Regions from separate parts of the Jeotgalibacillus haloalkalitolerans genome, predicted to be linked through region 1. Evidence: riboswitches for the same ligand, from Rfam matches in the RefSeq annotation. Region 1 holds a riboswitch; each other region holds the start of a gene.
What was found. A riboswitch is a leader RNA that binds a small molecule or an ion and turns the genes downstream of it on or off. The one in region 1 is predicted to bind S-adenosylmethionine.
Positions count from the first base shown of each region.

Region 1 (5,551 bases):
CACTTCTGGAATTAAGAAACTCCAGTGCCTTATTACTTCCCTGACTGAGTACCCACTCCACTTCAATTCCTTCATCCTTCAGTGCTTCTTCTACCAGTCCCTGCTCTTTCAGTACAAGGCTCGTTGGTGAATAATAAGCATAATCAAGCGTAATTTTTTCCGGCTGTTCATCTGAACTGGCGTTTGCTGAGCATCCAGCGAGGACCCCGATTGCCGCTGATGATAAGATAAGTGCACTTAATTTATTCATTTATATTCCTCCCTGTTTACTCAGAATTATGTTTAAAAGAAACGGACAGCTTTTACTGTCCAGTTTCAAAATGATATTTGACGAGCTCCCCCCATTTTTCAAATTCAACGAGGAAGCCGTCATGACCAAAATCTGTATCGACTTCATGAAAGTCAGCTTCAGGTACATAGCTGATAAACTGTTCAATTACGTTCGGCGGGTATAGCAGATCCCCCTTAAATCCAATGCCAAGCAGCTTTGACTTAATCTTCCCGGCTGCTTCCTGAATACTGCCGTGATACCTGCTGATATCGTGATGATTCATCGCATATAAAAGTGTCAAATAGCTGTTCGGGTCAAACCGTTTCGTGATTTTTTCACCCTGGTATTTTAAATAGGATTCCACCTGATAAAATGGCTGCTTTTCTTCCACTTCTTTTTCTTCTCTGTTGAATCTGCCTGTAAACAGGTAGGGACTTCTGTAAGTGACAAGACCGACCATTCTGGCAACCTCAAACCCTTTTACGTCAGAGGCATTTTCATACAAGCCGTTGTTCCAGGCCGGGTCATTTTCAATCGCATGAATTCCGATCCGGTTGAAAGCTATCCCGTAATCACTTAATGATGGCGTCGCTGCAAGGAGCACTGCTTTTCCCATAAAATCAGGATAGCTGATGCACCATTCAAGTGTCTGCATACCGCCGAGTGACCCGCCTATGACACCGTGCAGGCTTGTGATTCCAAGCTTCAGACAGGCGTGATACTGGGCGTTCACCATATCTTTTACCGTGATAAATGGAAAGGCTGTGCGGTACTTTTCACCGTTTTGATTAAGTGAATCTGGACCTGTAGAACCGCTGCAGCCGCCAAGAACGTTAAATGTAATCACCTGAAACTTTGTTAAGTCAATGTAAGCATGTTCACCGGCAAATCCACGCCACCAGCCCGGATCCTGCTCCGTTCCGACTGACTGGTGCGTCCCGGTTAACGCGTGACAGATCAGGATCACAGGTAATGACGGATCTCCTGACCGCTCATAGCGGAGAGAGACATCATCTATCACTTTTCCGGATTCAAGTGTCAAAGAACCGATGTTAACTGTCCCTTCACGATGCATGACCTTCTCAGTTAATGTCTCTCCCATGGTGGTTCCTCCCTTACGAATGCGCTGGTACTGCCGCTTTTTCAATCGCCTGATTTAAATCGTTAATTAAATCTTCAACAGATTCAATACCGACTGATAATCTGATTTGCTCTTCCTTTACGCCGGCTGCCTCAAGATCTGCAGCTGTCAGCTGTGCGTGTGTTGTTGAAGCCGGGTGAATGATGAGTGATTTCGCATCCCCAACGTTAGCAACATGTGACCAGAGCTGCGTATGATCAATCACTTTTCTGCCTGCCTCGCGTCCACCCTTAATGCCAAATACAATAATTGATCCGGCTCCTTTAGGCAGATACTTTTTCGCCGCCTCATATGATGAGTGGCTTTCAAGACCCGGATACTGCACCCAGTCAACTGAAGGATGCTGATCCAGATACTCAGCGACTTTCAGCGCGTTTTCCACGTGACGCTCCACTCTCAGATGCAGCGTCTCAAGTCCCTGCAATAAATAAAATGCATTTTGAGGGCTGAGGCATGCGCCTGTATCACGCAGCAGATTCACCCGCAGCTTTGCGATAAATGCCGCTGCTTCAAGATCCACAAAGCGTAATCCGTTATAGCTTGGGTCAGGCGTTGTAAAATCCGGGAAGCGTCCGTTATCATAATTGAATGTTCCTGCATCTACAACGACACCGCCAATCGTTGTGCCGTGTCCACCGATCCATTTCGTTGCTGAATGGACAACGATGTCTGCCCCGTGTTCAATCGGTTTGTTCAGATAAGGCGTTGCAAATGTGCTGTCAACAATCAGCGGAACGCCTTCTTCATGAGCGACTTTTGCCACTCCTTCTGTATCAAGTACATGCAGACTCGGGTTTCCAATCACTTCTGCAAAGACAGCCTTCGTTTTCGGACCGATCGCTTTTCTGAAGTTCTCCGGGTCTGTCCCGTCAACAAATTTTACATTCACACCGTATCTCGGCAACGTCTGGGCGAAAAGGTTGTAAGTGCCGCCATAAAGATTTGCAGCAGCGACAATTTCATCTCCTGCGCCTGCAAGGTTCAGTACTGCATAAGTGATTGCCGCCATGCCGGAAGCTGTTGCCACAGCACCGACTCCGCCTTCTAACAGCGCGATTCTATTTTCAAAAGCAGCGACTGTCGGGTTTCCGATTCGTGTATAGATATTTCCTTCTTCAGCAAGTGAGAATAAATTCTGCGCATGCTCAGCGCTGTCAAACGTGTAAGACGTTGTCTGATAGATCGGGATTGCTCTTGAATTCGTAGTCGGATCTGATTCTGTTGCACCGTGAAGTAATAGCGTCTCAATATTGTATTGCGGCTGATTGTTGGTCATGAATGAATCTCTCCTTTAGTGAGTTGATGGATTTTTTTACAGTGAAGTTGTAACTGGATGAAGGTGAAAGGGGAAAACAAAAACCCCCTTCATAAGAAGAGGGTTATATATCCTCCTCTTATCTTTCAGACCTTTTCAGGGTCTGTAGGAATTAGCACCTTTCCGTATCAGGATTTGATACGTTGGTTGCCGGGCATCGCAGGGCCTAGTCCCTCCGCCACTCTGGATAAGAGTTATAAAGTTGTAAGTACATGTTGTGTTTGCTCTTGTTGAGGATTATAAAGAGTCTGAAAAAGGAAGTCAACCTTTTTCTGAATATTTATTTTATTGGGCTTTGAATTCTATTACCTCTGCTTCTGGATCGGACTGAATTTCTATGTGTGCCGGAACCCGCAGATGGATGACACTCATGCCACTCGAATAATTTAAGCCTGAAGCCAGGTCCGCACGCTCCCCTTTCATGAATTGCTGTGCGGCAACCGGTGGATTAAACTGATTGAACTGAAGCCTGTTGGTGTGAAATGAGTTTTCTACATTCACTGTACCAGCGGCAATTGACACTTCTGCTCTTTTGATGGTTTCCGTAATGTCATAACCATTTAATACGACAGGTGTTTCATAAATGTCAATCAGAATTTCACGGTCAACCTCTTCATCTTTTGTAACAGCAATTAGCACATCTCCATAAGACGACCCATAACCTGGCGCAGGAATAATCAGCCGGTCCATTGAAAAATCATACTGCTTTTGTTCCACCAGAAATTCAGGCGCAATATCATCAAACCTGTTTTGCTGAGCGGGTCCATACAGGTCAAAGTAATAGTCTGATGGTTCCGCTTCTGACATGGCATTCGTGTCATCAGCTGATACCGGTAAAATATAATATGCAGCCATAGCAACCAAGAGAACGCCGGAATAGATGATATAGATCAGTCGGGTACGCAACAGCTTCCCAGTAAATATTCTTTGTTTTTTGGGCTTTAATTGCTGCTCTCTTCTTCTCCAAAAGAGTGTGAAAATCAGTAAAACGAGTGCGATTGGAAGTATTTGAACAAGGAACATCATATTTCTCTCACCTCACTATTATTGGTCAGCGCTACTGCCAGACCATACAATATGACTGCAGTAAAAAGTGCTTTTACCAGAAAAATCAGCAGTGAGCTTTCCTGAACATAAAAGAGATGAGCGAATTCAAATAGAACGTAGTTTTGCAGGATGTTCGGAACAAATATGATTGCCGGGATCAGTGCAAAAAACAGCTTACTGATCTTCAATAATGTTCCAAACAGATACCCAAGCGCAACAGCCATTAAGTAATACCCGAACATACCGGCACCTGCAATGAACAGTTCCCCGGGTGACCCTACCGTTGAAAGCCCGGGAAAATACTCTGCCGGACGTACCAATAACATAATGAGATAAATCAGATAGCTGCTCAATACAGTAAAAATGGCAGCAATCAAGACAACAGAAGCAAACAGAATTGCATTGGAAACCTGAGAAATGAAACGGTTTGTAACAAATGAGAAATCTTCATACAAATAGTTTTTAGCAGTGAGCATAGCCGGCGTAACGAACATCCAGAATATCGTGAAAGCAAAAACAGTATTCGTCGAGTAGGTTGACACTTCAATCGAAAACAAATCATTAGTCGTCGCCATTCCTCCAGATCCAATCGCAGAGAATATAATCCCGATCACCTGCAGAAGAACAAGACTGCGCAGCAGATACGTATAGGAATACCATTTATAAATCACTTGCTGCCGGATCACATCACCCGTGCTGACTGTTGCTAAAGACATCATCAATCCCCCCTGTATTTCTTCTCGTCATATACACACACAAATCACTCGCAGACACCGGCGAAAATCTAAGATCACGCGCAGCTGCTTTCTCAGCCGCAGTAAAATGATTTTTCACAACCACTGTTGAGAATCCGCTTTTTTCTTCAAGACGGGCAATCACTTCCTGCTGATCTGACCAGCTTTTAACCTGAACAGTCGGGCCGGTGACAGCCATCGCATACTCTTTTACTTCTTCGATCGGGAGATGCAGAACCGAACGTCCCCCATCAATCAGCAGCAGATCTTCAATCAATTCATCAATTTCATCAAGGTGGTGACTTGAAATCAGAATCGTTCTCGGATGTGCAAGATAATCCTTCAGCAGTGCCCGGTAAAAATCTTTTCTGACTGAGGCATCCATGCCGGTTGTCGGCTCATCAAATATCGTCAGCGGACAGCGTGCTGCAAGACCAAGGATTCCGAAAAACGTATTTTTCTGTCCCTTAGACAGATAATCCGTTCCAACATTCATGGGTAAGGCAAAATACTCCGCAAGACGCTGTGCAAGCTCTGCGTCCCAGTTCGGATAAAAACGGCTGTGGTGATGCAAAATGTCTTTCGTCGTCAGCGCATTCGAGAAAACAGTGTATTCATCAAGATACATACTGTTGGCAGATACCTTCAGGCTGTTAAAGGGCTTTTCACCGAACACACTGATGTCCCCGCCTGTCTTTTTTAAATAACCGGCGATCGTTTTCATGAGCGTTGTTTTACCAGACCCGTTTCTTCCGACAATGCCGGTAATCGTATTTTCCTGAATGATAAAGTCCGCATCTTTTACACCGGCACCGTTTTTGAACCTTTTCTCAAGATGTCTGCATTCAATAACCGTCATGACGTTTCCCCTTTCCGGCGACTTTGCTCCAGCTGAATCATGTGGATCAGATCTGTTTCTTTTACATTCAGGTGTTCTGCCTCGGCAACTACATCGGATACAAGCGCTGCCAGAGTTTCGTTGATTCTCCTGTGGCGGATCTGTTCAGCCGCCTCTTCTGTCACAAACATCCCAAGTCCCCTTT
Region 1 covers NZ_JAXQNN010000005.1:105,481-111,031, forward strand. Annotated here, with positions in the region: gene UFB30_RS13495 (aliphatic sulfonate ABC transporter substrate-binding protein) at 1-250, opposite strand, end outside; gene metX (homoserine O-acetyltransferase MetX) at 303-1,373, opposite strand; gene UFB30_RS13505 (O-acetylhomoserine aminocarboxypropyltransferase/cysteine synthase family protein) at 1,387-2,688, opposite strand; SAM riboswitch class I at 2,804-2,921, opposite strand; gene UFB30_RS13510 (hypothetical protein) at 3,013-3,753, opposite strand; gene UFB30_RS13515 (hypothetical protein) at 3,750-4,490, opposite strand; gene UFB30_RS13520 (ABC transporter ATP-binding protein) at 4,462-5,367, opposite strand; gene UFB30_RS13525 (GntR family transcriptional regulator) at 5,364-5,551, opposite strand, start outside.

Region 2 (5,551 bases), on a different contig from region 1:
AAGACCATTAAACATATTTGCCTGAAATACTTCAGAAACTGCAGTTGCCTGATTATGTTTTCCAACCTGCAGCGGTATATTTTCAGCAGGGGTGAGCTGCATATCAGCAGATACTTCTTTTTCAGCAACGACTTTCCCATTGATCAGAATCTGGACTCTTCCTGCCTTCTGGTCAAACTGAGCAACAATATGCGACCATTGATCCTTTGGCAACACTTTTCCTGCCGGAGACCAGAGCTCATGCCACTCCCCGTTCAGGGCAAGCTGAAAGGTAACATAACCGTGTCTCCCCATTCCAACGATAAAACCTTTTTGCTGTTCCCTGTCATGCTGGTTGATGATTGCAGAAGTTTTTCCTTCATCTCCCCATTCATAGGCTCTCGGTGCTACCCATGCTTCAATAGAAAACGACCCTTCAGGCACCTGAACATTCTCAGGAGGCCTCTCCATCCAGTTGGAATATCCATCAAATAGCAGAGCACCATGATCAATACCACTTTTCCATTCAAGACCTGACGGCTTTGCTGCTGTTACATCATCAAGCTGATCCAAGCCAACATCCTTAGCAGCAATCCCGCGTGCTTCATTAAACGCCCATTGATGAAGCGCATCCTCACTTAATACATGAGTGGGTGCCGGTGCATCTTCTACTCTTTCGGTTGACCGTTCATTCACTTCCTGCGTCCTTTCCTGTTCTTGATCCGGAACAGGCTGATCGGTTTGCTGTGACAATATCAGCATCGTCGCTGCAACACCTGCTCCTCCAGCTAATACAAACCATTTTTTATCCATTCTTTCTTCCTCCCTGATTATGCGAAATAAAAAAGACCCGAAAACATGGAAGATCCTTAATGGTCTCTTCCTGTTTTCAGGTCTTGCCTGCTTATCAGTCACAATCCTGCTGTATGAGATTATCAAATTGCTTTAAATCTTAACAGCTCGGATAGAAAGGTTCAAGAATAAAGAGAAAATAGCACTGATTGTGCTCTTCCACAACAGGGATCCTTTCAATTAAAAAAGTCTGCCTGGCAGTCAGTGATTAACTAATTGCCAGGCAGACCTTCATCTAATCATTTTTTGTTATAAATCTCGGATATTGAATCGCGATCGCAATTGCACCTGACAATGCAATCAGAATCGGATAAATGCAATACGGTACAATCTCAGCCGGCGAAATACCAGCGACCCCTGCAACAGCCAGAAGCTGCGCGCCATAAGGGATCACACCCTGCACAGAGCTCGCGAAAATATCAAGTAAACTCGCTGACCTTCGTTTATCTATGTCATACTCATCTGCAATCTGCTTTGCAAGCGGTCCAGCAGTAATAATGGAAATCGTGTTGTTAGCCGTCGCAAGGTTTACTGTACTTACAAGCCCTGCAATACCGGCTTCCCCGCCTTTTTTCGTCTTCACACGTTTCGTTACTGCCTGAAGCAGGGATTCAATTCCCCCGTTTGCTCTGATCAGCTCCACTAGTCCACCAAGCAGAATCGCGATCATCGCGAGCTCCTGCATATTTGTAAAGCCATCACCAATCAGACCGATTAAGTCCATAAAGCTGTACTGTCCGAGCGCAAGACCAACAATTCCTGCAAAAATGATTCCGCCAAGCAGCACCAAAATCACATTTGCTCCGGCTACAGCAAAAATCAATACACCGAGATAAGGCAGCACCTGAACTAAATTATATGGGTTATCCCCATCAATTGAAGCACTGTTGCCGGTTGTCAGCACACCAAAAATGATCGCTGTAATAATGGCGGCCGGTAATACGATAAAGATATTCGCCTTAAATTTATCTTTCATTTTTGTTCCCTGCGTGCGAACTGCTGCAATCGTCGTATCAGAGATGATTGACAGGTTATCACCAAACATTGCACCACTGACGATTGCACCCATAGCAAGCGCCACACCGATATCTGTCTGTTCTGAAAGTCCAAGACCAATTGGTGCCAGCGCAACGATTGTTCCGACTGACGTTCCCATTGAAATTGAGATAAAGCATGCGATCACAAACAGACCGACAATGAGCAGATTCTGCGGCAGCAGTGACAGTCCAAGGTTAACGGTTGAATCAACCGCACCAGCTCCCTCTGCTACTGAAGCAAAAGCTCCGGCTAAAAGGAAGATCACAACCATCAAAATAATGTTCGGATGTCCGCCACCTTTTGCAAGCTGCATCGTTTTCGTCTGAAAATCTGTTTTTCTATTCATGAGCATTGCCACTAAAATCGCTGTGAACAATGCCACTAATACAGGCATGAAATAAAAGTCGCCTGTTAAAATACCTGATCCGATAAAAAGTAAAATGAATACGCCGAACGGAATAAGTGCCAGCGGATTGCTTTGAATATTCTCCTGATTCATTTGTCCGAGCCTCCTGAAATAGTATCGTGCCCTGCTGAATGTACCCACTCCGGGGTGAATTAAACGTTGGAAAGGTTTTTCAGGACACAAAAAAACCTCTCCAATAAGAAAAAGAAGAGGCTTGTATAAGCAAACAACTTTTCTTATCTCTCAGGCAAAAACGCCTGCTGGAATTGGCACAGTACTCAACTTGCGAGTCCGCTGCCGAGGCTTCAAAGGGCCAGTCCCTCCGCCTCTCATCATAAGAAGATGGTTATGAAGTTTTTATTGATTGTTGAAATATAAGTGATTCACTCGGATAAGTCAATACAATCATTTAAATTAAGAATATTCAATCTCTCTTCAGGCACTTTCCGCTTCACTTTTTACTCTTTTAAGGAAATCGAGTACAACTTGATGATCCTGCTTATTACCGGCAAATTTCAGCATTGCCCTGCCTATAAAATTAGCTCCCTTATTTTCACCTTCATAGATGAGTCTGGTCTGCTGTTCGCTTTCTTTTACCAGTTTAAAAGAAAAGGTCGTGTCAAAGGCTTTGCCAAGAACAAAGTTTACTTTCTTAAACTTTTCATTTTCATAATCTTCATAAGCGAGGGTATGTACAATATAAGTCTCCACGCGTTTACCCTCACCGTACTGCTGCTGATGCTTTGCGCCAGCTACAGTCTCCTCACCTTCCACAAGCTCGTGTGATAACACCTTTGGCATAATTCTTTTGATGTTTTTATCTTTGAATAAGTCCCATACATGTTCAATGTTCGCAGTAATGATTGTTTCTTCTTTCCATGTGATCATTGCTGTCCACCCTTTCGTTTTACCATAAATTGAACTTAATCTTTATTTTAAACTATAGAGTCGGTACAGCCTAAAAAGTCATCTGCACGTCTGCAGATGACTATTCGATCAATATCATTTTCCCGTATAAACATCAATCGCATCCCGTAAAAATACTGCTGCGCCTTCAAAGTGTTTGTCATAATACGCAGTAAACCGCTCGTCGCTCACATACATATCCCCAAGACCTGCATGCGCCTCTTTTGTATACTTTGGCCAGGTAAAGCTCAGCCATTCCCTATGCAGTGCAGCTGCTTTTTGTGCCTCAGGCGAAGCAGGATCACCTGTTTCATAGCCATTCTTCAGGGCTTCAAAAAGTGCTTTCTCCACTTCATTCATCCGTCTAAAGTCAGCCTCAGACAACCCCATCATTTTGGCTTTGCTGTCATCTACAACATGATCTCCATATTGTTCACGCACTTCTTTTCCGTACTTCTCTTCATTTTCATCAATCATCTTTTTCTTAAATCCTTCAAACTTCTCCTGATCTGACATTGGAGTACCTCCTTCTTTGCTTTCAATCGTTTTCTTTACGGTTGAAATAATCTGTTCAAGACGGGTATGCTTTTCCTCCAGTTTTTCAACGTGCTGCTGCAAAGCTGAGATCAGATCAAAATCCGGGTGATGAATGATATTTTTAATTTCCTCAAGGCTCACCTCAAGCTCCCGGTAAAAGAGAATCTGCTGCAGCAGATCCAATTCCTTCTGACTGTAAATCCGGTAACCTGAGGAACTGATTCTCGCAGGCTTTAACAGACCAATCTCATCATAATATCTCAGTGTGCGGCCGCTCACACCGGACAGCTTTGCCAGCTGCTGAACTGTATATTCCATCTAAACCCCTCCTGACAGATTAAGCATAAGGCTTTACGTTGCGTGAAGGTCAACAGATATAATCATATTTTTTTATATAAATATTATAAATTGGAAATGAGCGTTTTTAACACCCTCATTTTAGGTTAAAGAAGTAAGACATACATAGAATTTGCGGGGTGAGAAAATGAGCGGATCTGATTATACAGTAGGCTTGATCGCGGCACCGGGATATCCAAAAGAATTAATTGATTCGCTGAAAGCTGACCTGCCTGAACTGCTGGATTATTATGTTGATGATCATCGGCACTGGAAAATAGACTGCTCAATTGATTCTATAACAGGTGGCACTGATCAGTCTGAAGAAGTGATGAGGGCCATTTTATCATTGAGAGACGAGAACAAATGGAATTTTACAGTAGCGATTACAGACCTTCCACTGCTTCAGGGTAAAAAAGCGATTATCGCAGAAGCATATGAAGAGGAGCGTGTTGCTTTAATCAGCCTGCCTGGTCTTGGCGCAGTTCCGCTTGCACGCAGAGTCAGGGATTCAATCCTGCAGCTTGTAAATGAAATGTTTTATACAACGTCTGATGAGGGCCGGAGAAGAGCTGAACAAAGGCTCGAAAAGAAGGATCAGACAGAAGATAAAGAACTAAAAACAAGAAATCCAAAGAGGCTGTTAGGCAGAAAAGGGTTTGATAAAGTATCACCAATTAAAAGAGAAACACCTGAAGATACAGAAAATATTGATGTGAGATTTAAAGTGAATTCATACTCCGGCAGTGCTTTGCGTCTGTTAACCGGTATGGTCCGTGCTAATAAGCCATGGGTCATGTTTTCATCATTCAAGAAAGTCATTATGCTTGCTTTTACAACCGGCGCTTATGCACTGGTGTTTCCGACCTTGTGGATGCTGAGCAATGAATACAGCGTCTGGAGGATGTTCCTGCTTTCAAACATCTCAATCCTTGCAATGGTATTCTGGATTATCTCAGCGCATCAGCTGTGGGAGAAAAAGCAGTTCACCGAAAAAGCATCACATCTCAGGAAGCTTTATAATGCTTCAACGTTTCTGACACTCTTTACGTCTGTTTGTTTTTATTACTTGCTGCTGTTTGTTTTATTTTCATTTGCGGTGATTTTATTTATTCCAATGGGGTTGCTGCAATCTGAGGTTTCCCCGGATGTCGGGTACGTGAATTATTTCTATATTGCCTGGACAGCAACGAGTATTGCCACAATTATCGGCGCACTCGGTTCAGCCCTTGAAGACGAAGAAGTTGTCCTGTCTTCCACCTATGGCTACAGACAGCGCCAGCGGTATGAAGAGATCAGGAGAATCGAAGAAGAAAGAGAACAGTAATATGTAATTGCAGAGTCCTTTTGAAGCATCCGCTTACGGGAGGACTCTTAAAAATACTCAGATAATCAGTTTTTCCTTTTTTATCATTGGTTTAATTGACAGAACACGGTCATAGTGAAAAGTACGCACAGCTCTTCTCTTCAGACAGTAAGCAGTAAATGAAGCTTCCC
Region 2 covers NZ_JAXQNN010000003.1:226,791-232,341, reverse strand. Annotated here, with positions in the region: gene UFB30_RS11285 (GH32 C-terminal domain-containing protein) at 1-792, opposite strand, end outside; gene UFB30_RS11280 (Na+/H+ antiporter NhaC family protein) at 1,067-2,368, opposite strand; SAM riboswitch class I at 2,509-2,616, opposite strand; gene UFB30_RS11275 (SRPBCC family protein) at 2,711-3,163, opposite strand; gene UFB30_RS11270 (MerR family transcriptional regulator) at 3,278-4,036, opposite strand; gene UFB30_RS11265 (MFS transporter) at 4,203-5,381, shown strand; gene UFB30_RS11260 (transcriptional regulator) at 5,439-5,551, opposite strand, start outside.
Region 2: it holds a riboswitch for S-adenosylmethionine, as region 1 does, so the genes downstream of both, UFB30_RS11280 (Na+/H+ antiporter NhaC family protein) here and UFB30_RS13505 (O-acetylhomoserine aminocarboxypropyltransferase/cysteine synthase family protein) in region 1, are expected to answer to the same signal.

Region 3 (5,551 bases), on a different contig from region 1:
AAAAACCACAACAAATTAAAAACCGCACCCCTTAAAGGATGCGGTCATCAGCTTATTTTGCTTCTTCAAATGCAGGGTCGTGAAATGGATGAGCGACCCAGCCTTCTTTTTCGATGAAGAGGCGTACGGCCACGACTTCGCGCTCATCTGTCAGCGTAAAGAAGTGAGGGGTGTTCACCGGTACGGAAATCACATCACCAGGTGCAAGATTTACATCAAAGTAGCCTTTTTCTTCGCTTTTGATAATGAAAATACCTGATCCGGCAGTGATGGCACGCACTTCGTCTTCTGTGTGCGTATGTACCTGCTCGAACTTTTTCAGGAGATCCTCAAGACCCGGTGTCTGCTCATTCAGTGAGATCACATCCCAGTTATGATAACCGCGTCGCTCAGCCAGTGCGCGGATCTCCCCGTCAAATACGGATAGAACAGTTTCTTTATCTTCATCAGACAGCCCCGTCACACCCTGAAGTGCTTCCGGAAGCTTTGCAGTATCCCACTTTTCATATAACACACCCTGGTCAGACAGGAATGCCTGTACCTGTTCTTCACCTTTGATAACTTCCTGTGTATCTCTGATTGTAATTGTCGCCATTATGATCTTCCTCCCTGAGTTTGTAGTCGTAATGCGAGATGTGTCTCAAATAGAAATTCAAATGCTTCAAGATGCTTTTTTGCTTCAAAAGCATTCCGCCCCCAGACGGTAATGCCGTGATTGCGGATTAGCACACCAAAAATATTTTCCTCAATCCGTTCTGCTAAAAGGTTTGCGAGATCCGGAATATGTGCCGGGTTTTCTATAATCGGCACCCGTAATACAGCGTCTTCCTCCCACAGGTTAAAAGCTTTAATGAGCTCCTGGTGCTGAAAAGTGATTTCACCTTTTTCAGCGTATAGCTCAGAAATCACATTGTTGCTGACCGTATGGATGTGGAGGGAGCAGCCTGCGTCTGTCAGTTCGTACACTTTTTGATGTAAAAGCGTCTCAGCAGAAGGCTTCAATCCGGTCTGTTCAACCGGCTGGCTGTGCTGATCCACTAACAGAAAGTCTTCATCTGTCCGCTGGTACTTATCCTTGCCGCTTGCTGTTACCAGAAATTCAAGCGGGTCATCGGATACTTTGATCGACAGGTTGCCGCTTGTACCAGGGAACCAGTTTCTTGCACCAAGAGCATCTTTTACATCGGCAAGCTCCTGCCAGCGGTTCTTAAGATCAAGTGTTTTCAACGGTGCACAACCTCCTTTGACTGTTCAAGATAGGTAACAACTTCATCAAAATGAGTAAAACGCTTGTATGGAAGATTCAGCTCCCTGCATTTTTCCTCAAGGTAATCGCCACAGACAAACACCAGGTCAGCGAGCTTTGCAGCTTCAAGATCTGTAACAGAATCGCCGATGACGATTTTCTGTACAGGCTCATCTGTAAGCTCCCTGATGATACTTGGTTTACAGCAGCCGCAATCATTTGAACAGTGCTTATCACAAGTGTGCGGCCAGGTGATTTGAATTGTATTTCCTGAAAAATCACTGCCGTTACAGTAAAGCTGATTTTCAAGGTTGTAAGGCTTTAGCATGGGCTTTACGAAAAAATCGATGCCGCCGCTGACGATATTCAGCGGGACATTTTCTTTTCTTGTATAGCTGACAAAATCACCAAAGCCATCACGGATTTCAGCCGTTTCGACAACATACTGAATGATCTCTTCTTTTAGAGAAGAAGGGAGGGTTGCGAACATTTTCCCTACGCCCTCGCGGATTGATATTTCCCGGGAAAGAATTTGATCTTTAATCGGCTCCCAGCCCGGGGGATCAAAGTGCTGCATAATTGAAATGATGTTGTCGGATTTTGTGATGGTGCCATCAAAATCACAAAAGATTACGCTTGGCATGCGCTCACCCCCATAATGCAAGTGCCTTCTCAAGCTCTGCTGACTTTGCGGCAGCATCTTCCAGCGTACCGCCTGCCTGAACTTCAGCAATCGCATCACGGAAAGCTTTTGCACCGGCTGCCGCGCCTCCAGGGTGACCGTGAATACCGCCGCCGGCATTGATAATTGAGTCTTTTCCAAAGTCCTCAATCAGCTGTGGAACCAGTCCTGGATGAATACCGGCTGATGGCACAGGGAATGCGCGTTTCAGGCGGCTGTCAGATGTAAGTGCATCCCTGATCGCAAATGTTTCGCTTTTTTCCATCGCCACACTGCCATATGGAGAAGGGAACAGCACGAAGTCTGCACCTGCAAGACGAAGCAGTTTGCCAAGCAATACCTGATTTGAAATGCCGTACAGCGGTGAAGCTGTAAATGCACCGGATACAGCAGGGTGAGCCATAATCGGTACATCAATATATGGATCTTCAGCAAGACTCTGCAGTGTATCAAGCCCGTAAGCAAAAACGTTAAACAGTAATGCATTCGCACCAAGCGAGACTGCTTTTCTTGCTTTCTCTTTTAAATCAAACGTTCTGCCTGAAAGGTTTACTGCATATAACGTCCGGTGACCTGTACGTTCATATTCTTCATTCAGCACCTTCACACCTCGGCGGATCCGGTCTTCAAAAGGGGTGAGCGGATTATCAAATAAAATCTCATCATCCTTTACAAGATCAACCCCACCTGCAGCCTGGGCACGGAGCTGTTCTTCGAAAAGATCTGTTCCGCGGCCGATCATCCCCTTGAAAATACTCATCAGAAGCGGGCGGTCATGTACGCCAAGCTTGTTTCTAATTGAATCAATTCCAAACTGGGGACCGGGGAACTGCTGCTCAAGTGCTTCATCAAGCTCAATATCTACAAGCTTTACTTCACCATCAAGTGACAGCTTTCCAAAAATCGTTGTCAGGATCGCCGGAATATCAGCGCTGAAGTTTGCCGCAGGATACGCAATCTTAATCAGTCCCGCCTTGCGCTCACCGAGGTGAGCCGCTGCATCTGAAGGCGTTGTTTCACTGACAGAGACAACTTCACCCTTATGTTTTTTTAACTGCTCCTGATCAACCGCGGGTAGGTCCGTCCATGAACCGACCGTCAGCCCAAGCGCAATAGACTCAGCCTTTTTTTCCAAATTTCCTTTTGCATCATGTACAAGATAAGTCGCTGTGATTTTTGACATAAAAGACATCCTTTCAAAAACAGAAATAAAAAATCCGCTCCCAAAGAGGAAGCGGACATCAAAATGAACGTTCTTCCTCTTATCCTTCAGCTGTCGCTGTGAGAATTAGCACCTTGAATCAGCGTTAGCCGAAACAGGTTGCCGGGTTTCATCGGGCTCGTCCCTCCACCTGCTCTTTATAAGAGTTGTATAACGTATTCAGTTAGTTTTAAAATCATGTACCGAATTATGGCAGACATCTTCAAAAACGTCAAGCAGATTTTTCAGAAAATTATATTTTTGATTTTTGAATTTATGAGTATAAATTGTGATGTGCTTTATAAATTGGCGGGTGATTTACGCTGCAGGGGGACGCTTTCCGCGGCCGGGCGGTGAGCCAGCAGGCTTCGCCATTGCCTCATCTGTCCCTTCCTGCCGCAGCCCCTTACGCTTCAATCACCCGCTGTGCAGGTACTATGATTTTTTAACAAAGTAAAAATATGAGAGATAGTTGATCAACCAACTATATATTTTTCAAAGATAACTCAGCTGTTGACCGGAGTGGAGGGCGGCGACTCCGGGACGAATAGAGGGGAGCTGAGACCCCGGAAGCCGCAGGCTGAGGAGGCTCAGCAACCTCCGTCCGGAAAGCGTCCGCCTGAAACGCAGGTCAACAGCGGTTCCCGGAAGCCCCCAAAAAATAAATTTAAAAAACCCGTTGACAAACCGTCACTCTATTCCGTAAACTTGCAATTATGAAATCGCAATAAACCAAAAACATCCAACTACATATACCACTCTTATCGAGAGTTGGCTGAGGGAATTGGCCCTATGAAGCCCGGCAACCGGCCCCGCTGTATACATAACAGCAGGGACACGGTGCTACATCCAACAGACGTAATGGTCTGAGAGATAAGAGGTCGAATCAGTCTAATTCTGCCTCTTTCTATCTTAGAAAGGGGCTTTTTATTTTTCACTTTTATAAAAAGCAATTAGTGAATTTGCACAGCAGATGATTGGAGCGTAAGGCGGCGACTCCGGGACGATTAGTTGGAAGCTGAGACCCCGCAGGCGAAGCCGAGGAGGTCTAATGGAGCCACAAAACGGCTCATCCAGGAAAGCGTCCGCCTGAAGCGGAAATCATCTGCCGGCTTGAAGCAAACAAGGAGCGTGAAACAATGGGTAAGGCAGAACGGTTGAAAAAAGCACGGCCGCCGGTACAGAAAAATACACATGATGGCAGACTTCCACCTGGTCAGACGCTGACAGAAAAATTTCCGATTCTGCATGAAGGCGAAGTCCCTGAATACAATCTTGCTACATGGGATTTCACGCTGTTTGGAGAAGGTGCAACGAAAAAGACATTCACTTATGACGAGCTCATGCAGCTGCCGCAGACGACAATCGTAAAAGATATTCACTGCGTGACAAGGTGGTCAAGGTTTGACAATGCTTTTACCGGCGTCACAATAAAGGATTTGCTGAAAGATTTTGAGATCCCTGAAGGCACGAAGCACGTTATGATTTATGGAGATCATGACTACGAGACGAACTTACCGCTTGAGGATCTGCTAAAAGAAGACATTCTGCTGGCGCACTCTTTTGAAGGGAAGCCGCTGACAGCCAAGCATGGTTATCCATTCAGACTGGTCGTACCGCACCTGTATTTCTGGAAGAGTGTGAAGTGGATCAGAGGAATTGAATTTTTACAGGAAGACCGCCCGGGGTTCTGGGAACGCAACGGATTTCACAATTACGGAGAAGTATTCAGAGAAGAGCGTTTTTCAGGAGAGGACTTAGATATTCCTGAAGATGAGTGGCATAAAAAAGAATTTGATTAAAGGAGAGGAACGTCAATGACAAATGTACGTGAGCATGTGTATGAACCATTTACTGAACAGAGTGTCCTCGTTTATTTAGAGAAAAAGGGACTCATTACAGATAAAGAGCAGGTAACGTGTAAGGAAGTTGGGGATGGTAATCTGAACTATGTGTTTATAGTAAAGGATTTGCAGACTGACAAATCGCTTGTCGTTAAGCAGGCGCTGCCTTATGCAAAGGTTGTCGGTGAAAGCTGGCCGTTATCGCTCGACCGTGCACGTATTGAACGCCAGGCACTGCAGGAAGCAGCGAAATATGTACCGACGCTTGTACCGGAAGTATTCGATTATGACGATGACTATGCAGTGACAGTAATGGAAGACCTGTCAGATCACGTGATTCTGAGAAAAGGGTTACTTGAAGGAAACCTTTATCCTCACATTTCAGAACATATCGGAACGTATCTTGCTGAAAACCTGTTCAACGCCTCTGATGAAGCGCTTGGACCGATTGAAAAGAAAAAGCTGGCACGTCAGTTTGTGAATCCGGACTTGTGTGATATTACTGAAAAACTTGTTTTCACAGACCCATATCAGAATGCTGAATCCAATTCCTACCCTGAAAATCTTCAGGAAGCAGT
Region 3 covers NZ_JAXQNN010000001.1:392,389-397,939, forward strand. Annotated here, with positions in the region: gene UFB30_RS01920 (1,2-dihydroxy-3-keto-5-methylthiopentene dioxygenase) at 53-595, opposite strand; gene UFB30_RS01925 (methylthioribulose 1-phosphate dehydratase) at 595-1,227, opposite strand; gene UFB30_RS01930 (2-hydroxy-3-keto-5-methylthiopentenyl-1-phosphate phosphatase) at 1,224-1,889, opposite strand; gene UFB30_RS01935 (2,3-diketo-5-methylthiopentyl-1-phosphate enolase) at 1,894-3,111, opposite strand; SAM riboswitch class I at 3,188-3,296, opposite strand; SAM riboswitch class I at 3,888-4,009, shown strand; gene UFB30_RS01940 (sulfite oxidase-like oxidoreductase) at 4,269-4,931, shown strand; gene mtnK (S-methyl-5-thioribose kinase) at 4,947-5,551, shown strand, end outside.
Region 3: it holds a riboswitch for S-adenosylmethionine, as region 1 does, so the genes downstream of both, UFB30_RS01935 (2,3-diketo-5-methylthiopentyl-1-phosphate enolase) here and UFB30_RS13505 (O-acetylhomoserine aminocarboxypropyltransferase/cysteine synthase family protein) in region 1, are expected to answer to the same signal.